2 linked regions of the Thermogemmata fonticola genome follow. The protein of the gene in region 1 interacts with the protein of each later gene in a pairwise test. Links are inferred from orthologs where the notes say so. Each region holds a gene or a part of one and is shown in the gene's direction. Other genes may lie near its edges.

What was found.
Region 2: the proteins of rpe (region 1) and eno interact in binary tests that used the Escherichia coli proteins (3 or more experiments, as listed by UniProt). The link is inferred for Thermogemmata fonticola from one-to-one orthologs.

What each region holds. Positions count from the first base shown.
Region 1 is NZ_JACEFB010000003.1:21,841-36,866, reverse strand. Bases 12,107-15,026 are described here. They hold rpe (ribulose-phosphate 3-epimerase), read left to right. Parts: upstream 12,107-13,174; coding sequence 13,175-13,879; downstream 13,880-15,026. Other genes in these bases: H0921_RS06185 (histidine triad nucleotide-binding protein), read right to left, coding at 14,626-14,970; H0921_RS06190 (YggS family pyridoxal phosphate-dependent enzyme), read right to left, coding at 13,860-14,570; H0921_RS06200 (Mpo1-like protein), read right to left, coding at 12,638-13,006; H0921_RS06205 (C1 family peptidase), read left to right, coding at 12,107-12,477. Outside these bases: H0921_RS06245 (MFS transporter), read left to right, coding at 1-1,140; H0921_RS06240 (FKBP-type peptidyl-prolyl cis-trans isomerase), read left to right, coding at 1,483-2,421; H0921_RS06235 (DsrE family protein), read right to left, coding at 2,521-3,282; H0921_RS06230 (class I SAM-dependent rRNA methyltransferase), read left to right, coding at 3,713-4,882; malQ (4-alpha-glucanotransferase), read left to right, coding at 5,062-6,564; H0921_RS06220 (DUF4349 domain-containing protein), read left to right, coding at 6,593-7,633; ilvB (biosynthetic-type acetolactate synthase large subunit), read left to right, coding at 7,874-9,649; H0921_RS06210 (hypothetical protein), read left to right, coding at 9,882-10,871; more of H0921_RS06205, read left to right, coding at 11,287-12,106. UniProt on the Escherichia coli protein: Catalyzes the reversible epimerization of D-ribulose 5-phosphate to D-xylulose 5-phosphate.
Region 2 is NZ_JACEFB010000002.1:582,066-597,168, reverse strand. Bases 7,803-10,799 are described here. They hold eno (phosphopyruvate hydratase), read left to right. Parts: upstream 7,803-8,641; coding sequence 8,642-9,958; downstream 9,959-10,799. Other genes in these bases: H0921_RS05780 (DUF4200 domain-containing protein), read right to left, coding at 10,788-10,799; H0921_RS05785 (MerC domain-containing protein), read left to right, coding at 9,966-10,559; H0921_RS05795 (deoxyribonuclease IV), read left to right, coding at 7,803-8,396. In the rest of the region: H0921_RS05830 (zinc-dependent metalloprotease), read left to right, coding at 1-60; H0921_RS05825 (class I SAM-dependent methyltransferase), read right to left, coding at 540-1,124; H0921_RS05820 (serine/threonine-protein kinase), read right to left, coding at 1,318-2,271; H0921_RS05815 (hypothetical protein), read right to left, coding at 2,594-4,120; H0921_RS05810 (LpxI family protein), read right to left, coding at 4,361-5,314; lpxD (UDP-3-O-(3-hydroxymyristoyl)glucosamine N-acyltransferase), read right to left, coding at 5,321-6,343; H0921_RS05800 (hypothetical protein), read right to left, coding at 6,799-7,167; more of H0921_RS05795, read left to right, coding at 7,521-7,802; more of H0921_RS05780, read right to left, coding at 10,800-13,601; H0921_RS05775 (SAM hydrolase/SAM-dependent halogenase family protein), read right to left, coding at 14,019-14,819; efp (elongation factor P), read right to left, coding at 15,046-15,103. UniProt on the Escherichia coli protein: Catalyzes the reversible conversion of 2-phosphoglycerate (2-PG) into phosphoenolpyruvate (PEP). It is essential for the degradation of carbohydrates via glycolysis.

The sequences.
Region 1 (15,026 bases):
AACTTCAGTTGGGCGTTTGCCATCGGTTCGATCCTGTTCGGGTATTTGGCAGATCGTTTCGGTCCCCGGCTGCTCTATCCGCTCGTTTTGGCAGGCTGGTCGCTGGCGGGTTTGGCCACGCCGCTCCTGGCCCAGGAAAGCTGGACCGCGATCCTGGCGGACCCAGATGATCCATCCTCCGGGGCATTCCGGTGGCTGCTGATTTGCCGGACGGCCTTGGGATTGTTTGAAGCAGGTCACTGGCCATGTGCCTTGATCACGGTTCGCTTGATCTTGTCGGGCCGGGATCGCCCTCTCGGCAACGGGATTCTGCAATCGGGTGCTTCGCTGGGAGCCGTGTTGATTCCCCTGTATGTGCTGGGGATTCGCCATCTGGGCGGCGACTGGCCGGTGGTATTCTGGACCATCGGAGCGGCGGGGTTGCTCTGGGTGCCCTTATGGCTGACCCTAGTGCGGGCGGCGGACCTGCGATCGGTTCCTCCTTCGGCATCGGTGGATGAACTCGGAAGTGGCGGCGATCGCCCGGAGTCCGATGGGCCGGTCTCTGCGGGACGCTGGATTCTGCCGCTGGTGTGCCTGGGAATTATTGTGTGTTGTCTGAATGTGAGCTGGCAGTTCCTGCGGGCGTGGTTGCCCAAGTATCTGAAAGAGTCGGAGGGTTTTTCCGCGGATGCGGCGGATGTGGCCGTGGCGGGCTATTACATTGCGGCGGATATTGGGTGCTTGCTTTCGGGAGCGGTGGTGCGCCTGCTGACGGCTCGCGGCTGGGAGTTGACCGCGGCCCGCCGCTTGGGATTCGTCCTCTTTGCTGGCTTGACCCTCTTAGCGGCAGCCACCCGTTGGAGCGGCGGAGGTTGGGCGGCTGTGGTTCTGCTGTGGCTGGCCGGGGCAGGTATTCTCGGCTTGCATCCTTATTACTACGCCTTGGTCCAGGAGTTGCCCCAGCGCTTTCTGGGGCTGGGTTCAGGATTGCTCGCCGCCATAGCCTGGTTCCTAGCGGGAGCAGTGCAGCAGCATCTGGGCCGCCATATTGACACGACGGGCAGTTATGACTTGGGCTTGGCCATTGCGGGGTTGGCTCCGCTGCTGGCGACTGCTGCCGTGATTTGGCTCTGGAGACCGCCCCGATCCGCCCGCTAAACGCCCCTCCATTGTTAGGACAATGTTAGGACACGTCGGGGTTTTTCCGCACGTGCGTTTAATACCAGCAGATTGCCGAAAATCTCCGCATTCGGTCTAACGCCAGCCGGTCTTGGCTCCTCGCTTTTCCCCCCTCGAAATCTGATGGCGGTTTGTTTCTCCCTAGGGAGAATTGAAGCTGGAGAAGACGCGGCGAACCGGGTCGGCCATAGGAAGCGTAGCCTTAGATAGAATATCCCTGAAAGATCAGGAAAAATGTCGCTTTGGGGAGTGAATCCGGTGCAAAGCAGGGCCAGCGATGATTGCCCTGCGGGCAATGGACCTGGTGCAGGAGTTGTGGTTATGTCAGCGGATATTCCCACATCCTCACTGCCTCCCTCCGAGGAGCGTCGGCGGATGTTACGCGTGCTGTTGCCGGCGGGAGGAATTGCCTTGTTGATAATTGTGTCAGCGGTGGTCGCGGGCATGTTCGGCGGCAGCGGGCCGAAGATGTCGGACGGTTCTCCCGGCGGACTGCATGATCCCGATCTGCAAGAGGTGGTCGCCGGTGTGAAGATTCGGGACTTGAAGGTGGGGGAAGGCTCACCGCCGGTGCAGATCGGCGCCCGCATTCGCGTGCATTACAAGGGTTGGCTGGCGGATGGTACGGTCTTCGACAGCACGGAAGGCCGTGCCCCGTTTGTCTGCAATCTCAAGCCGGGAATGGATGGGGTGATTACCGGCTGGGTGTATGGGATTCAAGGGATGCGTCCCGGCGGCATCCGCAAACTCGTCATTGCGCCCGATAAAGGATATGGCAATCAAGGGACCGACCGGATTCCCCCGAACAGCTTTCTGATTTTTGAGGTGCAGTTGCTGGAGATACTTCCCTCAGCCAATCTGGCGCAAGGTCCAGGCCGCCCGATGTCGGATGGTTCAGATGGGGGCACGGAAGATTTGCAACTGACCCACATAGGCGACGGGGTTCGCATCCGCGACCTTCGCCTGGGGGAAGGTACTCCTGTGGAACCTGGGGCCACCATCACGGTGCACTACAAAGGCTGGCTGCCCGATGGTACAGTCTTCGACGATAGCCGAAGCCGCAATCGGGGCCAACCCATGACCCTTTCCCTCGACGACATGATCGCCGGCTGGCGTAAGGGCATCCCCGGCATGAAACCGGGCGGCATCCGCAAGCTGGTTATCCCGCCGGAGATGGGCTACGGTGCCCAAGGCAAAGGGGAAGTTCCGCCGAATGCCACCCTCATCTTCGAGGTCGAATTGGTCAAGGCAGGGTCCTAACCGCTTCCCTGCGGTGATCGCCGCCCTGATGGCCGTTTCCTCTTGGCTTTCCTCATCATTTATTCTGCCATTTGCAGTGCTGCTCCATCGGCGAGTTTTTCATCGACCGGGGCATGTCCCGCTGGGACAGGAAGACACCGGGACGGCATAGGCGCGGCGGACCGACCGCAGGATGCCCCGCCGGGCTGGGGTGGTGGGGCAGGTGCCAGTCGTGCAAGTCACCCCGGTGCTCACCGAAGTGCCGCTGCAAGTGGTGCAGGTACCGCTACTGCTGGAGCAAGTTGCTCCGCCGCTTGAGCAGGTTCCTCCGCTGCTGGCACAGGTTCCCCCGGCGCACGAGGTGCTCGCTCCCGCAAGGGTGGAGGTGCCGCAGGTGCCTTGGGCGCAGGTGGTACTGGAGCCGGAGGAAGCCGTCGCGGTGCCGCTGCAAACCGTCGTGGTCGGTGCTGCCGCTGTGGCATACTGCCGCAGTTGCGGGAGAAGCTGGGTCACTTGCCAGGGGCCGCCGTGACGATACGCCTGGAACTGGCCGCCCGGACCGCTGATTACCACACCCTCTTGCAGGTCAAATTGGCTGGCCAAGATGCGCCCCTCGGCTTGCTGGCGGCTGACTTCCACCACGACATACCGCTCCTGGAGCAGGTGGATCGCTTCGGCGGGCACAGTACCGGCTTGCAATTGCTGGCGCAAGGGTGCCGGGGCTTCACTGATGAAAACCACCACGGGCTTGTGGGTCCGTGCCGCTTCCGCCAAGGCGCGGGCGTAGTCGGTCCAGACCGCCGGTGCTGCCGGCACGGCCTCATTTCCTGCGGTGATGCAACCGCCGAGCAGAGCCGCCAGAGCCAAAGATGTCGCCGTCATGTCTGCTTCCTCCGTGTTCGTACAATCCTTGATCATCCGCCGCCTCCACAGCAGCGGGAGACTCCATTTTTATACGAAAATGGACGCGATCGCCACGAAAAAAATGATAACTGTGGATATATTTGTCCCTTTTCATCGCCTGATAGACGTCATCCGAAACCGGAAGTTGCCGAAGTGATCAGATTCTGATCGTGCACTGGGAAGAAGTGTTCCTCCTATCTGGGAAAAGTGCAGCCGTTGAGAGAGATAGGAAGTTCCCGTGCGATAATGGCGTTTAAGCCATCTGCACAGTTTGGAGAAAGTGATTTGGGGAACAGGGGGAAGCGAAGCGCTTGCGAACTCCGGGTCAGACAGGACAGGGATGAGATCGGCACTTGCTTGCGGTGGAGGCGGCCGCAGGAGTCGTATGATGGAAGGTATGAGTGAGACGGTGGGAACGGGATTGCCGGTGGTACGCCTGAAAGTGGAGCGACAGACGTCGCATCCGTGGATATTCCAAAAGATGGTGGAAAAGCCTGCGGAGCGGTTGCGTCCGGGGACGTTGGTGGAGGTGGTGGACAAGACCGGCCGGTGGGTGGGACGGGGTTTTTACAATGGCCATTCGCGGATTGGCGTGCGGCTCCTCACGCGTGATCCACAGGAGGCGGTGGACGCGGCTTTTTTTGCCCGGCGCATTCAGGAGGCCGTCGCCTTTCGCCGCCACGTGCTGCAATTGGACACGATCACGGATGCCTACCGCTTGGTCCATGCAGAGGGAGACGGCCTGAGCGGGCTGGTGGTGGACCGTTTTGCGGACGTGATCGTGCTGGAGTTTTTTGCAGCGGGGATGTATCGGTATCGGGACTGGATCATGGCGGCCCTGCAGGCAGAGTTTCCGGGCGCCCGCTTCTACTATTTTGCAGAAGAACACGTGGGCAAGCAGGAGTCGTTCGACTGCCGCCCGCCTGCACCGCCGGGGCCTGTGGACATTCAGGAATATGGATTACGCTTCCGGGTTCTGCCGGGCAGCAAGCACAAGACGGGTTTTTTCGTTGATCAGCGGGAGAATCGCTGGCGGATCAGCTCCTGGTGCGCCGGCAAGCGCGTGCTGGACCTGTGCTGTAACAGCGGAGGCTTCGCGATTTATGCCAAAGCCAGGGGAGCGGCGCGGGAAGTGATCGGCGTCGATATCGACGAGGACGCTCTGGCCTTGGCGCGGACCAACGCGGGACTCAATCAGGTCCAAATCCGCTGGGTACAGGCGGACCTGTTCTGCTGGTTGCGGGATATAGCGCCGAGCGGGCAGCGGTTCGACGTAGTGATCCTGGACCCGGCCAAGTTGACCCGCGACCGGGAGGGTGTAGCAGCAGCTTTGCGCAAGTATTGCGATATGAATCGCCTGGCCATGCAAGTGACCGCGCCGGGAGGAATCCTCCTGAGCTGTTCGTGTACGGGTCTGGTCAAGGAAGAGGAGTTTTTGGAATCGCTGCGCCGGGCGGCCTGGCAAGCGGGGCGGACCTTGCAAGTGTTCCATGTGGGCGGTGCAGGGCCGGATCACCCCTTCCTGCTCAATGTCCCGGAGGGGCGGTATCTCAAAGCGGTGTACGCACGGGTCTGGTGATACAGGGGCAGCATCCCACGGCTTGAGGCGAAGGTTCTTCCACTGGAGATAAGGAAGGGAAAGGCTTCCACTCATTCGGAATACGGGAGGAAGAAATTCCGTCCTGGAGACTAGAGAACGGTCTCAGGAAGGGCTTTCCCCTGGTGGAAGGACGAAGAACAAAGTGCAGGAGGTGGATCATGAGTGTGCCAGTCTGGCCGCGGTCCAGTGGTGTGTTGCTTCATCCGAGCAGTCTGCCGGGGCCGTTTGGCATCGGAGACTTGGGGCCGATGGCGTATCGCTGGGTGGAAACACTGGCAGCCATGCGGCAGCGCTGGTGGCAAATCCTGCCCTTGACTCCGACCGGTTTGGGCGATTCGCCCTATCAGACTTACTCCGCCTTCGCCTGTGAGATTAAACTGCTCAGCCCGGAGCTGTTGGAGCAGGAGGGGCTGGTGTCGAGTTCATTCTGGGCGGGAGTGCATTTGCCGGAGGAGGCGGTCGATTATCCCCGTGTCCATGCTTTCAAGCTGGCGTTGTTACGGGAGGCGTGGGGGAATTTTCGGGCGGGCCGTGCATCTCACTTGCGAGAAGACTTTGCAGCCTACTGCGCTCGGGAAGCGGAGTGGCTGGACGATTACGCTCTTTTCAATGCTCTGCGGGATGCGCTGGGGGGGGCATCGTTGCCGGACTGGCCGGCCGAATGGCGCAAACGAGATGCTGCCGCTTTGGCCCACGCCCGCCATGCCTATGCGGATGCCATCGGCATGTACCAATTCGGCCAATTCCTGTTCGATCGCCAATGGTCCGCTCTGCGGCGGTATGCAGCGGAACGCGGCGTCCAGATTCTCGGCGACATTCCCATCTTCGTCGCTCTGGATTCCGCGGATGTCTGGGCACACCCGGAATTGTTCCTCCTGGATGAAGAGCTGAGGCCGCGAGTTGTCGCAGGTGTGCCTCCCGATTACTTCAGCGCCGACGGCCAGAATTGGGGCACGCCCATTTACAATTGGGAGCGCTTAGCCGCCCGCGGGTATGACTGGTGGATCGCGCGCGTGCAGCGGCAATTGACCCAGGTGGACCTGCTGCGTCTTGATCATTTCCGCGGTTTCGTGCAAGCCTGGCACATTCCCGCCGGAGAAACCACAGCCCGCAACGGACGATGGGTGGATGGCCCCGGCCGGGCACTCTTCGACGCCCTGCGGAACGCCCTGGGTACGCTCCCCTTTTTCGCAGAGGACTTAGGGTACATCACCCCGGATGTCCACGCTCTGCGGGAGCAATTGGGACTGGCCGGAATGCGCGTCCTGCAATTTGCCCTCAATGGACCGGCGGATTTACACTGGCCCCACAACTATGAGCGCAACTGCTTCTGCTACACCGGCACACACGACAACGAAACCATCGTCGGCTGGTACAACAACCTCAACCCCTCGCAACGCCACTACCTGGAAAAAACCGTCGGCAAGCGCCTGGAGGACCCCGCTTGGGACATGATCCGCCTGGCCTGGTCTTCGGTCGCCGTGGTGGCAATCGCCCCCCTCCAAGACCTGCTACGCCTGGGGAACGAAGCCCGCATGAATACCCCCTCTACAAACCAAGGGAACTGGCGCTGGCGGTTCCGCCTCCAACAGTTTACACCGGACATGATCGAGCGGCTGGCCGAGTGGACCCACCTCTATAACCGGGTGGTCCATTCATAGATCATCCCTTTCTCTCAGGAGTGGAGCTATGTTAGCACCTCAACCCCGTTCCCCGGTGAGTGGAACCATGCTGTCACCTCGGTCATCTCTCTTCATCGCCTCTGGGTGTCGCACAGGCTTCTGCCTTCTGCTGGCGAGCAGTTGCCTGGCCTGGTTGGGATGTGGAGTCAAAGCTCCGCGGGAAGCGCCAGAAATCACCATGGCAACGTCCGCTGATGTGGGCAGTCGGGCACCGGCGGGCCGAGCGGAAAAAGGCGGCGGGGACTTCGCCCCTGAACCGAACGGAGCCGCTAACCGCAGCGTGGACCCCAAGCTCCTCACCGCCGAAGTCGAACGGAAAATCATCTACACCGCCCACATCGAACTGGTGGTCAAGGAACTGGAGACCGCCATGGCGGAGGTGAAACAGCTCGTCCAGGGGCACAAGGGGTACATCGCCAAATCGGAAGTTCGCGGCCAAGTCGGCCAGCGCCGAACAGCGGACTATGTCCTGCGCGTGCCGGCGAACCACTTCACGGCCCTCCAGGAAGGCTTGCTTCAGCTTGGTTTTGCCGAACGCAATGCCCTGGAATCGCAGGATGTGACGGAGGAGTACGTCGATATCGAGGCCCGCTTGCAAGTCCTCAAACGGGAAGAGGAAACCCTCAACAAACTGTTGCTCGAGTCCACGAGCCGCTCGGATTTGCTCCAGACGCGGGACCACATCCTCCAGGTCCGCAGCCAAATCGAGCGAGCCCAAGCCCGATTGAACCTTCTGAGCCGCTTGACCGCCTTTTCCACCATTCACCTCAAGCTCCGGGAAGAGCAGAATTACCAGCCTCCCGCCTCCAAAGCCGCTCCGACGCTTGGCGAACGCATCCGCGTCACCTTCCGCAACTCTTGGGACAGCTTCCTGAGCTTTTTGACGCAATGCACCCTGACCGCCGTGGCTCTGACCCCTTGGCTGCCCGTGATCATTCCCGCCGCTTTGTTGCTCGTTTGGTTTGGGCGGCGCCTCTCCCACGCCCGCTCGCGGAACCAGCACGCTGTGCAGCGGCCTTCGGACCCGGAGGGAGCGGAAGCCTCGTGAGCCTTCCCGGTGTTCAGGGTAGGCATTTGGGTGTTCTGGTCCCTAAAGTACAGCTCAGGATGGCGGTGTGAAGGAACGGAGTTTTTCGGCAAATTCCTCTGCCAACTTTTTTCCTGGTTCCTTATACTAAAGTATTGCAAAGGTTTCGGAATGGAATGGCGACATTCCGGCAGTAGGGGCAGATGGCCTGCCTCTAGCTCTTTTGTTTTTCCCGCCAATTTGTGGAAAGACTCCAGGACAATGACCGCGACATCCCCTTCCGCTGCTCTGTCTGCTTCAGCCACGGCGATGAGTGGAGCTGACATCCTGGTCCATGCTCTGGTGCGGCAGGGGGTGGAGGTGGTTTTCGCTTATCCCGGCGGTGCGAGCATGCCCATTCATCAGGCCCTGACACGGGTCGCGGACCGCATCCGCACCATTTTGCCCCGTCATGAGCAAGGGGGCGGGTTCATGGCGCATGGCTACGCGCGGGCCACGGGCAAAGCCGGGGTGTGCATCACCACCAGCGGACCGGGAGCCACCAATCTGGTCACCTGCCTGGCCGATGCCAAAATGGATTCCATTCCCGTTATTGCCATCACCGGCCAAGTGGCGACCTCGGTTCTCGGAAATGACGCCTTCCAGGAAACCCCCATCGTGGAAATCTGCCGGGGGATTACCAAACACCATTACCTGGTGACCCGCGTCGAAGACATCACCCGGGTGGTCAAGGAGGCGTTTTACATCGCCACGACCGGCCGGCCCGGTCCGATCATCATCGACATTTGCAAAGATGTCCAAACGGCTCGCCACTGCCCCGATTGGGACCCGCCGATGGACCTGCCGGGGTATCGGCCCTTCCGCCGGGCACGCCGCGAAGAATTGGAACCGATCCTGCACGCCCTCCGCCAAAGTAAAAAACCGTTCATCTACGCCGGTGGTGGGATCACCCATGCCCACGCCGCTGCAGAACTGCGGCAATTCGCCGAACTGACCGGCATCCCCGTCGGACTCACCCTCCACGGCTTGGGCAACTTCCCGGCGGATCACTACCTCTGCCTCCACATGCTCGGCATGCATGGCACCGTCTATGCCAACTATGCCATCAACGATGCCGATCTGCTGCTGGCCTTCGGCGTGCGTTTCGACGACCGCGTCACGGGCAAACTCTCGGAGTTCGCCAAACACGGGAAGATCGTGCACATCGACATTGACAAAAGCGAAATCCACAAAAACAAGTATGCTCACATCCCCGTGCATGGGGACATCAAGCATGCCCTGGCCGATCTCAACGCCATGCTGCGCGAAGAGGCCAACGCGGACCTGATTGCCGGCGGGCGTTACACCGATTGGTGGCGGCAGATCGACGCTTGGCGCGCCAGCGATCCCTTGCGCATCCCGGAGCGGGACGACGCCATCCTTCCGCAGTATGCCATCCGCCGCCTCTGGGAAATCTTGCGGGATCGGCAGATCCTCGACCGCACCACCATCACCACGGGCGTCGGCCAGCACCAGATGTGGGCCGCCCAGTTCTTCCATTTCAACCAGCCCCGCACCTGGATCACCAGCGGCGGATTGGGCACCATGGGCTTCGGCCTCCCGGCGGCCCTCGGGGCCAAAGTCGCCCGGCCCGATCACCTCGTCATCGACATCGACGGCGACGGCAGCTTCCTTATGAACATCCAGGAATTGGCCACCGCCTACACCGAAAACATCCCGGTGAAAATCCTCCTCCTCAACAACCAGCACCTGGGCATGGTCGTCCAGTGGGAAGACCGCTTTTTCAGCGGCAACCGTGCCCATACCTACCTCGGCGCCGGTGATCACCACCCCCCGTATCCCGACTTCGTGACCATAGCGCAGGGGTTCGGCATTCCCGCCCGCACCATCCAGGAGAAAGGCGACCTCGACGAGGCCCTCAGCGAACTGGTCGAATCTCCGGGTTCCTTCCTCCTGAATATCCTGGTGCCGCATCAGGAACATGTCTTGCCCATGATCCCCAGCGGCATGACCGTCCGGGACATCATCAAGGTTTGACTTGCCTTCGTATTCCTGTTACATTGGTGGGCCGCTACCCTCCACGGGCGGCGGGGTTAATCCCCTGGGGGGCAAACTGATCCGCCCCTCATCGAAGGGATGAACACTCATCCGCCCCTCATGCTGCGGCGGATATACTAGTGGAGAACCCACCTACAGGAGGAAGCAGTGAAGGGGACAGTGTCGTCCCGGCTTCCCCAACTCCATGTTCCCGGATCGGAGGATGATTCCCATGACTCGCGGACGAGCCTTCGTGGCCGCCGGACTGCTGGCTACCGTTGCTGCCGGCGTCGCACTCTTGGCCACCCAAACCCACGCCCAGCCTCCCGGCTTCGGCAAGGGCAAGTTCGGCTTCGGCAAAGGACCGGCCTTCAAAGAGAAGGAAGGAGAACGGAAAGACGCGGAACGTAAAGAAGGAGAACGCAAAGACGCGGAGCGCAAAGAGGGAGAACGCAAAGACGGAGAACGGCGAGAACGCGGACAGCGGCCGGAAGGCGAACGGCTGCCCCCCGCCGAACGCATCCGTCAACTGGAGCGCGAACTGGCTCAAACCCAAGCTCGCATGCACCAATTGATCCATGAACTAGTCCAAGCCCATGCCGAACTGTTGCACGAACAGATGGGGCGCGGACCAGGACCTTTCCCACCCTTCGGCCCTGGGAATCCCCCCTTCGGTCGGCCAGGCTTTGCAGGACCTGGTTTTCCCGGAGTACCCGGCGGACCTGGCGGAGCCGGCGGCCGCCCAGCTCTGCCCGGACCGGAAGGACCCCGCGCCTTGCCCCCCATCGAACGGATGTCCCCAGAGCAAATCCAGGACCTGATCCAACGCCTCCAGAAAGCCTTGGAGGAACGAACAGGCAAACGCCCGGAGACCCCGAAAGGCCGGCCCGAACGCCGCCCGGAAAGTGACAAGGAACCGCGGAAAGAAACCGGCAAGGACCAGGCCCCGGAAACTCCGAAGAAGCCCAGTGAGGGAGACAAGGTCAAGGAAGGGGTGAAGAAGCCGGCGGAGGGGGATAAGGCCAAGGAGGGGGCAAAAAAGCCAGGTGAGGGGGAGAAGGTCAAGGAAGGGGTGAAGAAGCCCGGTGTGGGGGAGAAGGTCAAGGAAGGGGTGAAGAAGCCGGCGGATCCAGCGGCAGAACGTGCAGAATTGCTACAACGCCTAGAAAAACTGACCCGTGAAGCCGAGGAACTGCGCCGCAAACTCGAACCGCGGAAATAATCCATCCTCCCGCCCCTGAGACTGCCGGCGCTCTATCTGGAACTTGCACCCCTTGGGACAGCCGAGTGGCTGTCCCTTTCTTTTTCCTCGCTTGGCTAGCGAATCAACTCCCTGGCATTTGCCCTCTGCTTCCACCGGCCCCTCGATTGGAAACGATCGAACCAGGAATCTCAATCAAAAGCTCCCCTTCTGGCTCGAAATCTAGCCCTTGACAAGGGTAATGAAAATTTTTCCACTTTTTATTTGACTTCGCGCGATTTAGTGGGCATATGTTCCTTAGTACAGCCGGCGATGTCCTGCATGTGGCGTGGCATCGCGGGGATGCTTTTGATTGAGTGGCTTTGCGGTTGGACCCTCTCCCGCTGCAAGGCCGGTCCGAGACCAAGACCATCGAATGTCCAAAGGAGGGTGAGCCATGGGGACCTTAGCGAGTTCGCGGCGTGTGCTGGTGATCATGGGGGTGGTGCTAGTTTGCGGAGGGTGGATTCTGTTTTGGCAGGGGGCGGTACCCCAGCCGGACGGAGAGCTGCCGCCGTCGTCTCCAAAGGCGGATGAACCGGAACCGCCGCCGCGATACTGCGGTTGGATCCCTGATCCGCAAGCAGTGCGCGAATGCCTCAAAGACCTGGATATTCGCGAGTTCCGGGCCGCACCGGCGGAGGGTGAAGAACCGTGTGCGGAGGCGGACGAGCCGGTCTATCTCTGGGAAACCGTCCGGCAGGTGACGGGCGAGATTCTGCCCGGACGCGATCAAGGAGCTGTCGGCAGTTGTGTGGCAGTCGCCACGGCTTCAGCTCTGGAACATCTCCAATGCGTTCAGATTGCCGCCGGGGAGAAAGCCCGCTATCGGGATGTCGCTAGCGAGGTCATCTATGGCGGCTCTCGTGTTCAGATCGGCGGCGGCCGCATTCGGGGCGATGGTTCCATTGGAGCATGGGCAGCCAAATGGGTCAAAGACTATGGAGTTGTACCACGTGGTGTATATCAACGGTATGATTTACGTCAGTATGATGAGAAATTGTGCCGCGAATTTGGACGGCGGGGCGTTCCCCCAGAACTAGCTGCGCTGGCACGCCGCCATCCGGTCCTGGAGGTGATGCGGGTCCAAAGTTGGGACGAAGCGCGTGCCGCGCTCCGCCGGGGCTATCCGGTCCTGGTGTGCAGCGATCAAGGGTTCCGCATGGAACGGGACCGGGACGGCTTCTGTGCTCCGCGGGGCATTTGGTATCACGCCATGGCCCTGATTGGCTACCGAGGCCACCCACGCCCTGGCGGATTCCTCCTCAATTCCTGGGGAGATCAAGCCCACTCCGGCCCGCGCGTGCCGCCCCATGCTCCCCCCGCCGGCTTCTGGGTGGATGCTCCTGTCCTCGATCGCATGCTCCGCCAAGGGGACTCCTGGGCCTTCGCCCGCTTCATCGGCTTCACCGATCCGGATCATCCCGCCGCCTCTGTTGCCTATGACTTTCGCCATTCCGCCTTTTCCCTCCTGAGGTTCCGCCATCGGGTGCTGGGGTCTCATCCCTCCGCCGCCCCCGCGAAACTGCGAGATCCGCCTCAGTGGCACGAGGGGACGAGATCGATTGTCACGCATCCGACTCGCTAGGGAGTTCCGTGTCGTTTCTACGTGACTTTGGTATCGGCAGAGAGGAGGAGGGGTGCCTATTCACGGGAATCGATCGTGCTGAGGGAGGGATCAATCCATGATTGACGATGTTTTCAACGCCAGGCGTCGACCCAAGGTGTCTTGCAGCCAGATGACCGCGTTAGGAGTGTTCGGTTGGCTGGACGGGGTTCTGCTGGTGTTGGGGGTGCGAATCATTTGCCACTGGCAGATACTGGGGCGCGATGGCGACTACCGGCAGGCCAAGCCAGCGCTTGAGCGGAATCAGTTCCCCGACATCGTTCCCCTCGATCCGGTGGCCGATCCATTGCAGCAGATAGCCGCCGCAGAAAGCCGACAGGGCATAAGGCCACGCGAGGAACGCCAGCGACACCAGTCCCGCCAGGGCCAAGGGGATGCCCACCAGGTGCAGGGCGAAGTTGACCGGATGCTGATGCCGCAACCGCCACTGGCGCGCCGCCGAGCGGCTCCAGCGGATGACACGCCGCGCAATCGGGAAGTTGTAAGCCATGGGGATTTTCCTTCGGGCCAGCAGGTCCACCGCTGCACAAGCAAGTTCGTAGTAATAGGTATGGAGACCCCGCGGCCAGTGTCTGCGGAACCTGCGGTGCGCCAGGCGGCTGATGGCCATACTGCCGGCCAGGTGTCACTACGGATAGGCCGATGGGCAGGAGGAGGCATGAGTGGAGATCAGACCAAGCTAGGCGTGAAGATCGCACCGTCGATCCTGTCCGCGGATTTCGCACGCTTGGGGGACCAGGTGCGTGAGGTCGAAGCGGCGGGTGCTGATCGGATTCATGTCGATGTGATGGATGGCCACTTTGTGCCAAACCTGAGCATGGGGGCGGTGGTGGTGCGGAGTTTGCGCCCGGTGACTCGACTTCCTCTGGAAGTGCATCTGATGGTGGAGGAACCGGGGCGCTTCCTCGATGGCTTCGTCGCGGCGGGAGCTGATACGCTCATTGTGCATTTGGAAGTTCTGCCCGATCCGCGCTCGATGCTGGAACATATCCGCCGGGGGTTGGGGAAACGCTGTGGTCTGGCCATCAATCCGGATATGCCCGTGGAGCGGCTCCGGCCGTACCTGCGGGATATCGACGTGGCCTTATGCATGACGGTCTTCCCCGGCTTCGGAGGACAGTCTTACATACCGGAAAGTACCCGCCGGATTGCCGAGTTGCGGCGGTGGATTGCTGCTGAGGAGGCCGAGTGTGAATTGGAGGTGGACGGCGGCATCGATGCGCAGACGATCGTGGAAGCTGCACGGGCTGGTGCCAATGTCTTCGTCGCAGGAACGGCCATTTTCTCCGATCCCCAAGGCCCCGCCGCTGCCGTCCAGCGACTGGCTGAGTATGCTCGCCAAGCTATGACTCCGCGGAAGTAGCCTCCAATCCCGCAAACAGGACGCTCCCCAATCGGACCATCGTGGCTCCCTCTTCGACGGCGACTTCAAAGTCGTGACTCATTCCCATCGAGAGATGGGGCAAAGACAAACCCGTCCGCTGGCGCAGGCGCTCTCGAAGCTGGCGCAGCTCCGCAAAGACTGGACGAGTGTCCTGGGGATTGCTCTGCCAGGCGGCCATGGTCATCAGACCGAGAATGTTCAAGCCGGGATAGTGGGGCAATTGTTCGGCCAGGATGTCCGCTTCCTCCGGCGGAAAGCCTTGTTTGCTGCTTTCCCGGCTGCAATTGAACTGCAACAAGATAGGTACCGGCTGCGTCCGCCGGCCAAACTCATCGAGGGCGACGAGTAAACGCAAGGAGTCCACAGAATGAATGAGTGCGACACGAGGAACTGTCCGTTCGATCTTATTCCGCTGGAGATGGCCGATGAGATGCCAACGAGCCTGGGGAATAGCCGCGGCCTTTTTCCAGAGTTCCTGCGGCCGGTTCTCGCCGAGATCGAAAAGGCCCAGCTCCGGCAAGCAGGCGGCGGTAGCGGCAGTTACCGACTTAGTGACAGCGACAATCGTGATTTCTCCCCCGGCTCGTCCGCTGCGCCGGGCGGCTGCCTCGATGCGCCCGCGTACCTCCGTCAGGCGCTGCTGCAAAAGGTCCCGCACAGGTCTTGGCATGTGCGTCCGACTGTCCCCCGGAAATGACCCCCGATGTCAAAATGGCCGCGCAGCTTCAACCGGGCGGCCAAGTCATCGAGCGGCCCCCCAACAAGTGGACATGCAAATGCGGCACGGTTTGACCTCCCTGCTCCCGGCAGTTGATCACCAGCCGGTATCCCTGATCCAATTGAAGCTGCCGGGCCAGCTTCCGGGCGACCAGGAGCAGATGGCCCAACAGGGATTGATCTTCTTCCGTCGTGTCATCCAACGTGCGAATTTCCTTCTTCGGAATGATCAGAACATGTACCGGTGCTTGAGGATTAATGTCATGAAATGCCAGACTCCACTCATCTTCGTGAATGATCTTCGCTGGAATTGTACGCTGAATGATTTTCATGAAGATATTATCTGCCATCATGAATGTAGACCTCTTAGAAATACTCAAATAGATATCCTAATAGGATATACTTGGCC
Region 2 (15,103 bases), on another replicon or contig:
ACCGACTTGCAGGCCACGATCCAAGCAATCCTGGACGAACCCTCGGCGAAAAAGAGCTGACTCCAGCCGCGGCCTGAAGGCAAGGCTTGGCTGAGGACGGCACCGTCTCGCCAGCATGACAGCAGGGGTGGGAAGATAAGGCGGCACCAGCCCTCCGGCGGCAGATCGGAGCCGATGAGGGGAACCGCCCGCTCCTTGGGGCACTGGTTGGGGGGAAGCCCAGGAAATGGAGGCAGGAGGCGTTGCCTCCCGGCCGGATGTTGCGAATCGCGCCGACAGGAAACCCCAGTCTCCGAATCGGCTTGTAGAATCGAACAGAGCAGGCGGGAAGAGGACGGCCTGACCCTTCCGGGGAAAGGATCAGGCCGCTCGCAGGAGGGGGAGTGCCGTACCTGCCGGCTTCGGTTGGCAGAGTGGCCCTGGCGGGCAGTGGGGCGAACCCGCCGCACCGAGCCAAGCCGCCGCACCGGGCCGAGCCGTTGACGTGCTCTCTTTGATTACCCCATGTTGGGCCAATCGGCGCAACCGGACCTCACACCCTACTTATTCTCCTTGATCACCCAGAGATAGATCGTGTGGGTGCGATCGGCGACGACTTCCTGGGTCTTATCCGGCTTCCAATCGCCCATGTCGAAGTCGTGCGAGACGATCCGGGCGCCGGGCTTGAGGCCCTTTTGCAGCACAGGACGCAAGCGCAGATTCACCTCCGGAAGCAGGTAAAGCGTCACGACATCGACATCCTTGAAATCCTCCGGAGTCAGTTTGAGGACGTCCCCTTGCTTGAAGGTGATGGCTTTTTCCTGCTCCGGGGTCAGCTTGGCTTCCTGCATGCTCTTTTTGCAATCCTTGAGGCGTTCGGGGTTGAAGTCGATCCCCAAGCCGCGCTTGGCCTTGAAGTCCTTGACGGCGGCGATCACGATGCGGCCATCGCCACATCCCAGATCAAAGACGGTATCGCCGGGCTTGACTTCGGCCAGCTTGAGCATAGCCTCGACCACTTTGGGATGGGTCGGCACATAGGGGACGATAATTTCCGGCTCTTTGCGTTCCTGAGCCAGCAGGATCATGAGGGTCGCGCTCAAGAGAACGGCGCTCCCTCCGGTCCAAGCCATCAGTTTGCGCATGGCATCACCTCACACGTCAGGGGTTGCGGGCCACACCAACCGTTGGTGTGATCAGCGATGATTATGCGCAAAATCTGGGCAAGGAGAAGGGGGGAGCGGTTTTTTCTTTGTCGGGGAGCGGAAGCAGGACCGCTTCGGGGGGTGACGGCTGGGGGACGATTTTTCCTCGTCGGGGAACGGAAGCAGGACCGCTTCAAGGGGTGACAGGATGGTCAGCGCGGGTAGGTTGATCCGCACTTGCTGGAGCGTCGAGGTCCCACGCCAGAGTCGCTGCAATGGGTTGGGCCAACCCGGTCGCTTGGAGGGCTTGGGCTAGCTCGCGGGCCGAGGCGGGTCGGCGCCGGGGATCGCTCCAGAGGGTCGATTCGATGATCTCCGCCAGGGCGCGCGGGGCTTGGGGCCAGACTTGCCGCAGGGGCCGGAAGGCGTCCTGCCGCTTGACCTGCATGATTTCCTCATGCGTTTTGCCGGCAAAGGGAACCTCTCCGGTCAGCAGGTGATAGAGGGTGGCACCGAGGGCGTGCAGATCGCTGCGGCCATCGACCCAATCGGCGTGCAGGCCCTGCTCGTAGGACATGTAATGGGAGGTGCCGACGGCTTCGTGAAGGCCGGTTTGGTCCGTGTCCTCGTGGAGCCGACGCGCGACGCCGAGGTCCGCAAGTTTGGCTCCCTGCTGCGGATGCAGAAGGATGTTGTCCGGTTTCACATCCCGGTGGATGTATTGCCGCTCGTGAAGATAGGCCAGCGCCTGGGCAATGTCGATACCGATCTGCACGACGATTCCGGGCGGCAGCCGCTGTTCCCGCTGAAGGAGAGCGAAGGCGGTCGGCCCGGCGACATATTCCAGGACCAGATAATGGCGGCGGACCTGGGGATCATGACCGGCGTTCAGCCCGCGCACCAGGTGGGGATGCGACAGGAGACGTGCCAGGCGCGCTTCCCGGTAAAAACGGGCCACATACTGCGGGGCATGAGCCAAGTGCTCCGCCAAGAGCTTGACGGCGACATGACACTGACAGGTCTCATCGTAGCTCAAATAGACCTCGCTCATTCCGCCCCGGTCGAGGAGACGCAACAAGCGGTACCCCCCAACAGAGGGTAAGGTCGCGTAACCCTCGCCCACGGTTGAATCGCCCGGTCGGATCATAAAAGCGGGTCTGCCCTCACTTCATGCCATCGGAATCCACGAGTCCGCAAGACTGCTCGGTAGCAGAACCGGTGATTGCCTGCGAGCCTACTATTCTATACGCTTGGACGCCACATCAGTTTACGCCGTTCCCCAAGGATTCACGTTTTCGTCTTGTTCCCAATCGCCGTCTTAACCTCCTCTCCGTCAGAACCTCACCGATCAGCGGGGGAAATCTTCAGGTGGCGCCCTTTCACGGTGCAGCCGGACTGGAGGGGGAGCAACCAAAAGGCAGCGACCTCGCTATAACTTGCCCCTTGCAGTTTGGGCCGGGTTGTCCGTCCTATTGGAGGTAGCGGCGGCGGAGTTGGCACCAATGCTGCCAGAGGGGCTGAGGCTGGCCGTGGGCATCGAGCAGTCCCAGAGGGGGAAAGGTAGAGCTAGGGGATCCCTGCCAGCTTTCCCAGGTCACGGCTTGAACTGTCGGCAGGGATAGGGCCAGGGCTGTCAAGGCAGCTCCCCACTCGGCCTGTTGGGACGGTCCCCATTCGGAGCCGATCCAAGAACAGAGATGAACGGAGGGGGTCTCAGACGGCATGTCGGAGGGCAGGGCTGCCGGCACGGCCAAGGTGACGGACAAGGGGATGCCCAAAATGCCGTAGAGGTCGAAGAGGCGGAAGGTGTCGAGTAGATCGCGCGGCCAACTGGCGCGGGGCAGAGGGCCGAAGCGAATTTCCAGGTCCAAAGTGGCGAGTTGCGCTCCCCCGCGAAGTAAATCATCGGCGAACACCAGCGGCGCGATGGCCGAGGGGTGCATGCTCAGGTAATCCCCCCACGGCTGAGCGAGACGGATGCTGATTTCCAGGTCGGGGTCCACTTGCTGAGCAGCACGGAGCAAGCGGTGGGCCAAGCGGAGCCGCTGATCTTCATCCAAGCCCAGCGGATCCGACAGATTGAAGCCGGCAAGGATGACCCAGCGGCGGATGGAAGAGCGGTAACGCTGGATGGCGGATTCCACGTAGTCACACATCAAGGCGGCCAGCGTCGGCCAATCGTCCCGGTGGACCAGGAGCCATTCGGGCAAAGCCTCAAGGGACAGGTCGATGAGCGGCCCGGCGGTGATGGGCATGCCCGCCGCCAGAGCTTCGTGGAGCGCCTCATCCCATATTTCCCAACGCCACCGCCCCTCGGCGGGTTCCACCTGCCGCCAGCGGATCGCCACATGGGCCGCATTGCAACTGCGCTGATAGTCGGCCAGGGTCGCTCCCCACGGCTCCGCGCTCTGGGCCGCCAGGCGGGTGCTGAGCTGCCCTGCTTTTTGCAGTCGAGTTTCCAGCATCTGCTGGGTGAACTCGCGGACCAACGCATCACTCAGGTGGCTGCACTGCTCCAGGACGGCGGCGCTAAGCTGATCTTGCTGCTGCTCCTCCGCACCCAGGGCGGAAACGAACAGACGTGTGGTATTCCGCAAAGAACCAGAAAAACTATCCGGAAGCTGCACGCCGATCGCCGTCCAATCCTCGACGTACTGCCGCAGTTGGTGCAACTCCCCGCGGGCCAGTTCCAGCAAGAGGCGATAAGGATGGAGGCGGCTGCACAAGGAGGCCGACTCCAGCACCCGGCAGTCCGCGGCGGACACCTTCCAGGGCACCAGCACATGACCGCTTTCCTGGAAATTGTGCTGGAGCTTGAGGCAGCCATCCTGGAGGACAGCCCGGCTCGGCAACGGTATGGGGATCAAGGAGAGATCGTAGGACACCGCAAAGGCGGCATGGGACAGGACCGCCTGGGCTTGCGGCGGCAACGACTGCGGTAATAACAGCGACAATTCCCCCATGACCCCCGGCACCACCCCGCGCTGGAAAGACACAATCCCCTTCGCGTCCCAAACCGCAACCTGCTACTCCATTTATACCGCCTCCTCCCCCGGAGGAAAACAAACCTTGGCCCACGGGCGCTTTGAACTCCGCCCAGGCGTTCCGGTCGGCGGGGAAAGGCCCAGTGCCAACGGCCTGACGCCAGGGGAAGCAAGGGACGCAGGAACAGCCAAAGGAAGCGGCCCAAGAGCGCGGGCTTGACGGAGAAACGAGAACCCAGGTTGCCCCTGGCTTCAGAGGGCCGCGTCGAAATCGGCGCCGACCTCGCTGGGCAAGCTTTCCACATCCGGCGGCTGGCGCAAAGCGAGGATGGTCAGGCCGTGATGGTCCGCCAGGCGGATCGTGTCCTCTTCGTCGAGGAGGATGGTTTGGCCGGCTTCGATAGCCAGGACGCGGGCGCCGGCCCGGACCATGGTTTGCACCGTTTGCGGGCCGACAGTGGGCACATCGAAGCGGCGATCCTGCTGGGGCTTGGCCAGTTTGACCACGACGAAGCCGCGCCGCCCGCAGAGTTCCCCGGCCCGTTCGATGGCTTTGTCCGTTCCCTCGATCGCTTCGACGGCCAGCACCGCCCGTTCGCGGACCATGACGCTTTGTCCCACGTCCAGCCGGCCCATCTCCCGGGCCAGATGCCAGCCGTAGGCCACATCCTTCAGTTCCCCCGCCGTTGGCCGGCGGCGAGTCAGAACACCTTCACGCACGAGCAACTCCGGGCACCAATCCAAGGGGGAAACACATTCCAAGCCCGCCGCGCGCAGCTCTGCAATCAGTCCCAAGAGCAGGGCATCGTCGTTGTTGGCCGCCCGCCGGCGGAAGAAATAGAAGCGGACGAACCGCCAGTCTGGGAGAAAATACAGCCAGCGCCAGGGGTGGAACAAGAGATGTTTGTGGAACTTGCCGGCCATAGTCCAGTGGCGCACTCCAGCCCGGCGGAACGTCCGCAGGATGAAGCCCAGGGAAGAGCGTCGGAGCCAGTGGAACTCCGTGCAGATGTGCCGCAAGGCGGGATCGGCCATGCCGGCGGCGGCGATGCAGACCACGGCCCGCCCCTGCTGCCGCGCTTTTTGCGCGCAAACGACCGGCAAGCGCCCGGCACACGCGATCAATCCCAGCGGCCGATCCGCTGGCTCGGAGAGCGGCGGCGCTGGCCGCATACCCAGCCGCAGGCCGAGGCGTAGCCCCCCCATCCCCGCTCAGTCCTCCCATCCCAATGCCTTTTTGATCCGGGCTACGTCCTTGCGCAGCTCCGGCAGCTTTTCCAGACTCGCCACGATCCGGGCCGTCTCCTGCCGCGGCAGCGCCGGCGAACCAAGCACCTGGCTGCCCGAAGGCACATCCCGCGGCACCCCGCTCTTGGCCCCGATGACCACATGATCCCCAATGGTCAAGTGGTCGGCGACGCCCACCTGCCCCGCCATGACCACGTAATCCCCCGTCGTGCACGATCCCGCAATCCCCACCTGGCTGCACAGCAAATTGTGCCGCCCGATCCGGCAGTTGTGCCCGATCATCACCAAGTTGTCGATCTTGGTCCCCTGGCCGATCCGCGTGGCGCCGAACGTCCCCCGATCGATGGTGCTCCCGGCCCCAATCTCCACGTCGTCCTCAATCTCCACCCACCCCAATTGCGGCACCTTGACGTGCTTCCCTTGCTGGGTGCGATAGCCGAAGCCATCCGCCCCGATGACAGCGTGCGCATGGATGGTGACTCGGTTCCCTACGATGGTGCCGTCGTAGAGCACGGCCTGGGGATAGAGCGTCACATCATCGCCCAGGCGGCAGTTTCGGCCCAGAACGGCACCCGCGTGCAAGGTGCAGCGTGCCCCGATCACGGTCCCCGCCCCGATAACCACAAACGGCCCGATGCGCGCTTCCGGACCTAAAACGGCACTTGGATCGATCCACGCCGTCGGATGGATGTGGGGCGGAAGGGGATCGGTCCGTTCTGGACGCAAGCGTTGGACCACGGTGATGAACGCCGCCAAGGGGTCTGCTACCCGGATGACGGGCCGTCCATTGACCGCAACCGAGAGAGGAACGATCGCCGCACTGGCCCGGCATTTGGCCCAAGCGGTCAGGTGCTTTTCATGTTCCAGGAAGGTGATGTCTCCTGGCTCGGCTTCCTGCAACGGGCGCGCCCCCGCTATTAGCAGCGCCCCGTCCCCATGCATTTCTCCACCGATCCACTCGGCTACCTCTTGCAGCGTCACTGCCACGGCCACCCTCGCCTTCCGTGTGCTCGGACCCTGAGATTTCCCAATTTCCCCTAAGCGGAGAAGATTGCCTACCTTAGCCGCTCCGTCGCCGGGAAACAAGCTCAATTCCCTCTCTGCCCTCCCCCGAACCGGCAGCGGGAAAACCGCTCCGTCCGCTCGCCCCGCTCCCGACGGGCAGGATGGCTCCTGCTGCCGCTTTCCCAGCATCCGATATCTGTGTCGGATTCCATCGGCCTTTTCGCACCAGGACTTTCCTCCTGGAGCTTGGCCAGAGGACCAGAGAAACATCCAGACTGCCGGTCTCGACGGATTTTGCCGGATCGGCCAAAAAAACGCGGGGTGACTTCCGGGATCGCCCAAAAAATGAGGCGTCACTCCGGAAGGAGCAACGCCGTGGGAAGGACCGGACAGTCGCGCAGAATGGGCGAATGCCCCGGCACCGGCCTGCATTCTGCTCACTTGATCTTTTTGAGCAGGATTTCCTCGAGCCGCTTCTTCTGCTCCTCCGTCAGGACGCTGCGCATCTCCTGATCGCGCTTAGCCCGCAGTTCCTTGACCTGGGCTTCCAGGCGGGCGATCTCGGCATTGTACTTGTTTTGAATCTGATAGATTTTCTGCTTTTGTTCCTCGCTCAGGCCGATCTTTCCCCAATTGGGGGGCAGTTGTCCGCGGAGTTTGACATCCTCCCCTTTGACTTGAGGTGCCGCGGCCCCCTTTTTCGCCTCTTGTTTCGTCTCCTGAGCAGGGGTGGTTCCCAAGAGGAATAAGCTGCCCAACCCCGCCGCCGCCGCACACAGCAGGCACCGTTGCAAAAACCGCCGCATGATCACCTCCCATGCTGAAAGTTTGAGGAAATGGACAGGCTCTCCCTAACACGCTCTCCTTGACACACCAACCCCCATTAGACACTTGAAAATATGGATTGCAAGAAAAAAACGTCCCGGCATCCATTTTTCCAACGTGAACGTGCGGTAAGAGTGTTGCTCCTGCGACAATTCGGCCCAGGAATCGAGGACTATCCTGCCGCAAACCGCGCAGCCGTGGGAACGACGGGAGCCTTTTGAAACCCTTGGCGATAGAGAGCGATTTCTAAACTGATCAGGGTGGGGCAGATTCCTGGGTACACCATCGGCTGCAGAAGAACAAGGCGAGACTGCCGGACCAGGGAGTGCAACGCATGCCGTATCTCGGAGCGCATCTGTCGATAGCGGGGGGAGTCCACAAGGCGATCGAGGCGGCGGCGGCCCTAGGATGCCAGACGGTGCAACTGTTTACCAAAAGCTCGAACCAATGGCGTGCCAAGCCGTTGACACCGGCGGAGATTGCCCAGTTTCGGCACGCGTTGGAGCAATCCGGGCTGCGCTATCCGACCGCGCATGACTCGTATTTGATCAACCTGGCGTCGGCGGAGGAGGAATTGTTTCGCAAATCGGTCGAGGCGCTGATCGTGGAGATGGAGCGGGCGGAAGCGTTGGGGCTGGACTATCTGGTGCTCCATCCTGGTGCGCACACCGGCCGCGGGGAAGCCTTCGGAGTTGCTCGCGTCGCCGAGGGGCTGAACCTGGTTTTGGAGCGCTGCCGGGGCTTCCGCCTGCAACTGCTGCTGGAGAACACCGCCGGACAGGGGAGCAGCTTGGGCTACCGCTTCGAGCATCTGCGGGAGATTCGGGAGCGGCTGCACGAGCCGGAACGCGTGGCCTTTTGCCTGGACACCTGCCATGCCTTCGCTGCCGGTTACGACTTACGTACCGCCGCGGCGTTGAAGCATACCCTGGCCGAATTCGACCACGTGCTGGGTTTGCCCCGGCTCAAGGTCTTCCACCTCAACGATAGTGTCAAACCGCTGGGCAGCCGGGTGGATCGCCACGCAGCGATTGGCCAGGGGCAAATCGGCGCGGAAGCGTTCCGCCTGCTGGTGCAAGACCCACGCTTCGCCGAGCATCCCATGATTCTGGAAACGCCCAAAGAGGATGAGCAGGGCCGGCCGATGGACCCGGTCAATCTAGCGCTGTTGCGGAGTTTCCTGCGGGATGCTCCTGCCCGCCGCCGCTAACCCCCTTGCCCGCCGCAGAGTAGGCACGCCTCGACCGGGAAACCCGCTGTCATGGGGAAGGCAGTTCCGGCGGTGTCTTGACCGCCGCCGTCGGGATAGTAAGCCAACTGAGCGGTACCATGCCGGCCAGCAGCGGAAGGCCCCACGGCCTTGGCTGAGGAAGGCGGAGGAGGAAAGGGGACACCCTGGCGTGCCCCCCGCCATCCATCCGCGACCGGTTTCGGACTTCTATTTTTGGAACGGACATGAAAGCGACACTGATTCGAACGGTGCATGCACGGGAGATTTTGGATAGCCGGGGCAATCCGACGGTGGAGGTGGAGGTCACGCTGGAGGGCGGCGTGATGGGCCGGGCGGCGGTACCCAGCGGTGCCAGCACGGGCGCTCACGAAGCTGTGGAATTGCGGGACGGGGACAAAAACCGTTACCGGGGCAAGGGCGTCCTCACCGCGGTCCGTAATGTCCACGATGCCATCGCCCCGGCCATCATCGGGCGGGATGCCACGGACCAGGCCGGTCTCGATGCCCTGCTCAAGCAACTTGACGGAACGCCGAACAAAAGCCGCCTGGGAGCCAATGCCACTCTGGGAGTGTCGATGGCGGTGGCGCATGCCGCGGCGCGAGCCGTTGGCCTACCGTTGTACCGCTACCTGGGAGGAGCTGCCGCCCGTGTGCTCCCCATCCCGATGATGAACATCATCAATGGCGGCAAGCACGCCGACAACACCCTGGACTTCCAGGAGTTCATGATCATGCCGGTCGGGGCGCCGAGCTTCCGCGAAGGACTGCGCATGGGGGCGGAAATCTTCCACCACCTCAAGGAGGTTCTCCACGACAAAGGGCTGAACACCGCGGTGGGAGATGAAGGCGGCTTTGCCCCCAATCTGGCCTCCGCCGATGAAGCCCTCGCCACCATCGCCCTGGCCGTGGAGAAGGCCGGCTACCGCCTCGGCGATCACGTCGCTTTCGCCCTCGACCCCGCTTGCACCGAACTGTACGACGAAGCGAAAAAACGCGGCAAGGAAGGATACTGCTTCTTCAAAAGCAACCCGGACACGATCCGCTCCACCGAGGAAATGATCGACCTGTGGGACAAGCTCTGCCAGCGCTACCCGATCGTCTCGATTGAGGACGGCCTAGCCGAGGATGATTGGTCCGGCTGGAAGAAGCTGACGCAGCGGCTCGGTTCCCGCGTGCAACTGGTCGGCGATGACCTGTTCGTGACCAACACCGAACGCCTGCGGCGGGGCATCGCGGAAGGATGCGCCAATAGCATCCTGGTCAAGGTCAACCAGATCGGCACCTTGAGTGAAACGCTCGAAGCGGTGGAGACCGCCAAGCGTCACCGTTACACCGCCATCCTGAGCCACCGCAGCGGGGAAACGGAAGACGTGACCATCGCAGACCTGGCTGTGGCGACCAACTGCGGCCAGATCAAGACTGGCTCGGCCAGCCGAACCGACCGCATCGCCAAGTACAATCAACTTCTGCGGATCGAAGAGCAACTGGGTTCCCAAGCTGTCTATGGCGCGGAGCTGCGGCACCAGGCGAATCCCAAGTGACACTCCCATGCCGGAATGGCTCAGCGACCCTCCGAATAGCCGCTATTGGCTCTGGGCTGCCCTGGCGATCCTGACGGCGCTGATCGGCTTGCAACGGCGGCACCGCACCTGGTTTTTTCTCGCTCTGGGCAGCGGCGTGGTGCTGCTGTTCCTGGCCCTAATAGATTACTTCTGGCAAAGCCCGCGGGAGCAAGCCGTCGAGCGCATGCACGCCATCATCCAGGCCGTGCAGCAACGCAATCCCGACGCCTGTGTTCAGCACATCGCCGACACAATCGCTTACCAGGGGGAACATGCCCAGCCGGTGCGCCTCACCCGCGAGCAACTCCGCCAAGCGGCCTTCTGGCACCTCCTGCGGCAGTTCGATGTCCGCGTCGCCGCCTGGGACTTCGCACGGGAAGATGCAACCCGGCCCGATCCCAACACCGTCGAAATTGGCTTTCTGGCCAAAGGAGAAGCGGAGGGGAAGCAGGTGCCGTTCTACATTCGCGCCGCCTTCACCCGCCAACCCGATGGAAGCTGGAAACTTTCCCAATTGCAATCCTTCGACCCGCTCAAACGTCAGAAGGAACGCCGGAGCCTTCCGGGCTTTCCTCCATGATGCATGGGGCGGGTCTGGTACGCTGCCCCTCTAACTATTTCCTCCGAGTATTCCGGAGATGGGCTGTCCGCAAGCCGTGGAGTTCCTCCGCTGCGGTATCGCTGGATTGCCGATGCTGCCGTACTCCTTCGGTGGGGGTTCCCAGGGAAAAGCCGAGAGAGACAGGGTGTTCCCAGGGAAGAGCCGAGAGGAAAAGAGAGTGATCGCAGTCAGGCCAGGGCCGGAAAGCTAGCGCGGGGGAAGGCGTTGGAGCCAGGCTGGCGGCACGTGGAGTTTGGCCCCGTCGGCCAAGCCGATCTTGCGGAACGGCTGGATATCTGAGACCCCGGCGTGCACGAGGAGAGCCGCCATCCCGCCGCCGATGGCTGTGCCGACTGCCGTGCCCCGGCTGGCGGCAGTGCCCCACGCCACTGCTTCAGGCAGCAGGTAATCGGGCTTGCGCCGCAGGGCAATGCTGGGGCCGCCTTGCTGGAGCTGGCCCGGCACATCCGCCCCGATGGTGACCGCCTCGGCGATGTCCCCCGGCAGACCCACCCCTCCCCCACCGGAGGGGAAGGACTGGAGAACCACACGCCCCGCTGCGCCGCCCGGAGAGAGGGTCTCGACGAGCAGGCGCGGGTAAATCTCAACCTGACGTTGCCAAGCGGCCAAGGGGGAGGAACGGCCTACACCTAAATCGATCACAACGGCATAACGGCCCGCTTCTGCCGGACGAAACTCCAGAATCTGCTCGTACACGACGCTGCCGCCGCCGAGGAAAATGGGGTAAGGCCCGCCGACGCTGCGGGCAGCTTCACTCATCTCATCGCTGGCTTGTTTCTGCCCGCTGGGATCCAACTGCTTCCAGAGACGCAGCGAGACCGGATAGATGGGGCGTAACGCTCCTACCGTTTCCCCCTCCAGCGGTTCCCGCCATTGGAGCGTACAGCGGAAGGTGCATCCCGCCGGTAGATCGAGCCGTTCCTGACCATCGTCGGTTTGCCACGCGAGGAAGTTCAGCTCCCGGCTCCAGTGGTCCCTGGGCAAGGGGCTGCCCGCCGGTACGAACTCCAGGAGGCCGTTGCCGTCTTCATCGCGGAACAGGCCGGTCCAAACCGTCTGATGCGTCACACTCGCGGCCTGGACCCAGACGGGCGGCGGCAGCGACGGGGTCGAGACCGGACGGGTAGGAGAGATGATCCTCGGCGAGGGACGCAGCAGCAAACCTTCCACCTGCCGGCTCAGCGGACTGCACCCATCCAGGGGGTAGCCAGCCTCCCAAGCCCACGGATTCACGATCACCGCCGCGCCATAAACCAGGCTTTGCAGCTCTTGCCGCAAGCGGAGATAGCGGTCGTAGCGGGCGTAGGTTTCCGCCAGGGCTGCTTCCGCTCTTTGCACCTCCGCCAGGCTTTGTTGCAGCAACTGACGCAAGGCCTCCTCATCGCCCGGCTTTTGCAACGCCTCTTGCCGCTTCTGAATGGCCCGCTGTTTCCGCTCCAGGGCGAGCTGAATCTGCCGCTCCATCTCCCGCCCGCGGATGACAAGAGCGGGGCTGAGGTAATCCCGATCGCGCGACCAGCGGGCCACTTCCGCCACCTGGAACAATGCCGACGGATCGATGCGGAGGAGCACCAATTCCGCTTCGGGAGCTATCGCAGCGAGGGCCTGCGCCAGTTTGAGGCCCGTGCACTCGTCGGGCGTTTTCGCCACCGGCAGCGGGCGCAGGTCCGGGTTCAACTCGCTGGTCAGGTCGATCCAGCGGGTCGAGCGCGGCAGGGTCTTGCCGATCTCGGCAGCAACGCCTTCCAAATCCGTCACGAGCAGGACGACACGCACCCCTTGGCCGCGATAACCCCGCTGGTGCAAAGCCGAGGCGCCGGTCTGCCGCACGATCTCTTCCAGGGGAAGCGCTCGCTCCAGGCGCGGCACCATGCGGCAGGTGGCGATGGCGGACTGCGGCAGACGCAGGAGCAGGAGGTAAGGGACAAGCGTCGAAAAATGCTTGACGTCCGACGCCCGCTCGAAGTGGATCGTCACGACATTGCCGACCACTCCTTCCACCGAGGCCAAATTGGTGCGTAAGGGGGAGCCGCCCCCGCCCGCGAGAGCACCGCCGAAGTTGGCGTCGAGCAAGCTCTGGAGCTGCCGGGTTTGGGCTTCCATCGTTTCGGGGAAAAGGACTTCCACCCGCAGCGGCTTGTTGGCAGCGGCAGCATCCGCCAGGCGGGCGCGCAGTTCCGGCGACCAGCGGGCTTCCACCCCTTCGGGGAACGCCGGGGCCAGCCGTTGTCCCGCTTCACCTCCAGGCAGCACCTCCACCCAACGGATCGGAGATGCATCGCGCAAAGGCGAGGGCAGCTCCTCCCGCGGCGTGGCACTCCAGAACCACCCCGTCGGCTGATCCCGGAAATCCCGCCACAAAGCCAACAGAAACTTCCGCGGCAAACGCCCCTTGATCTGCGTGAAGCCGAGGGTGTCATACCCCAATGCTTCCTGGAAGCCGAACCCTGCCAAGCGCTCCAGCACTTGCCGGTGCAACAGCCGCTGCTGGCGCGGCGTCATACCGGACCGGAGGATAATCCGCACGGGCACAGCTTGGTCCGGCTCTTCGCTCCAGGAAAAACCGGGCGGCGCGACGAGCAGGCTTTGCACCGCCGGATATTCCAGCACACGCAGGATGTTGGCGGAGGGCATCACTCCTTGAAGGCGGTAGGCCGCCGGGTCCAAGGCATCGCTGGCGCGCTCCTCTTCATCCGCCCGCTCGTCGACGAAACCCAGCGATTCGAGATACTTGCTGAAGGCCCGATACTGGAGAATCCGCTGATTGCGCTCAGTCAGGATTTGATAGCGGATCAGCACCGTGACTTTATCGGGCCGGGCTGGTTCCCGCACTTGGGCCTGCGCCGTCCGTCCGCTTCCGGTTCCTCCCCCGACTCCGAAAAGAGCCAGCAAACCCAGCGCGATCCCGCCGATCGCCCCGCCACGGCTCCAGACGCCCCAGGACCTCGGTGTCCTTCCGCCGCCTGCTGCCAGCGTCGGGCGAGTGCAAACCCGCTTCATGGTGCTCCTCGTGGGCTTCCCCCATCACCGGGGAAGGAAATCGCTGCCCGCACGGAGGACTGGCCCGGCCCTCCTCCCGGCGCTTCCCTTTCCCCGATCCCAATGGCTCCCTCTTCCATTCCATCCTGCTCCAGAACCTGGGCTTTGCCAAGACCTCTTGACCGCAGAGGCGGAGGTCAAATCGCTATCATTCCCCGCTCCATCGCTGCGATAGGCACAATCGGAAGGTCCCCCCTTCGAAGGGATGCACGAACGGTGCGAAGTGCCGCAGCGCCCGCAGAAGGGCCTCTCCCGCCTGACGGACCACACCCGGCGGAGCGGCAGGCGGAGGTAAGGGGACCTCATCAAGGACGCCTGGCGACGGGGAACCGCCCCAAAACCGCGGAATGTCACGGCGGGTGCGGCCTCCAGGGAACGTCACAGGCTACTGGGTTGCCAGGTCAGGCGGACGCATTCGCCAGGGGAAACCTGCAACTGCCGGGCGGCATTTCCTTGCACCAGGGCGATCTCGAAGTAGCCATCGCTGGAAAAGAGGGAGACCAGGGTGCCTGGGGGCGCGTCCCCGTAGGTGCGTACCCACGGCAGGCGCAGCGGCGGACGGGACCCAATGGTCACGAGGGAGGGAAGCTGCGGCACTTGCGCCGCCGGGATGTTCGTGATCAGGTTGCCGAAGTCATCCACCGCTTGGATTTCCCCCTCACAGGCGGTGCTCGTGCAGACAGCGGGCTGGACAGCCAGTTGGACGGGGTGGGGATGGAGCGGTCCCAATTCCTCCGGCGGTACGCCGCGTGCAAGATGAGCAGCGGCCGGGGCGAAAATATCCCGACCGTGGAAGGTGGCGGACACCACTGGGCGCCAGAAACGAGCCTCGGTCAAGCGGCGGACGAGGGGCGGCTCGCGGGCCTGCCGCCACAGGAGGGTGAACAGGCCATTATCCGGCCCGAAGAGGTGCTGCCCGTCCACCTGGGTGTACAGGGCCGCCCGCTCCGTCCCCACGCCGGGGTCCACCACGCAGACATGGATCGTTCCCGCGGGAAAGTAGGGCACTGCCGTCGCCAGAAAATACGCCGCCTGCCGGATGTTCTGCGGGGCGATGGCATGCGTCAGGTCCACCACCCGCGCCGAGGGGCACAACGCGTAGATCACCCCCTTCATCACAGACACGTAGGGCGCGGAATAGCCGAAATCCGTCGTCAGAGTGATCAATGGCTCAGCCATTCACTCACCGCATCCCTTTTTTACGTCTTTCACGATATACTATGAAAAACATCTACATCTCGAAAGTTGGCCTGGAACAAATGCCAATCCCAGAGCAAACCTCAGGGGTGAATCCATTCACTTCCCCATTAGCGGAATCCCGACATTCCCCACAATGGGAAATCCAGGCATTCCCAGTTCCAGATTCCCTACGATTCTGAGACAGCATCTCAGCGGAAGTGAATGTTTACTTGGCGTCCTTGGCCCGGCGGAGATACTTGCCATCTTCGGTTTGCACCACGATC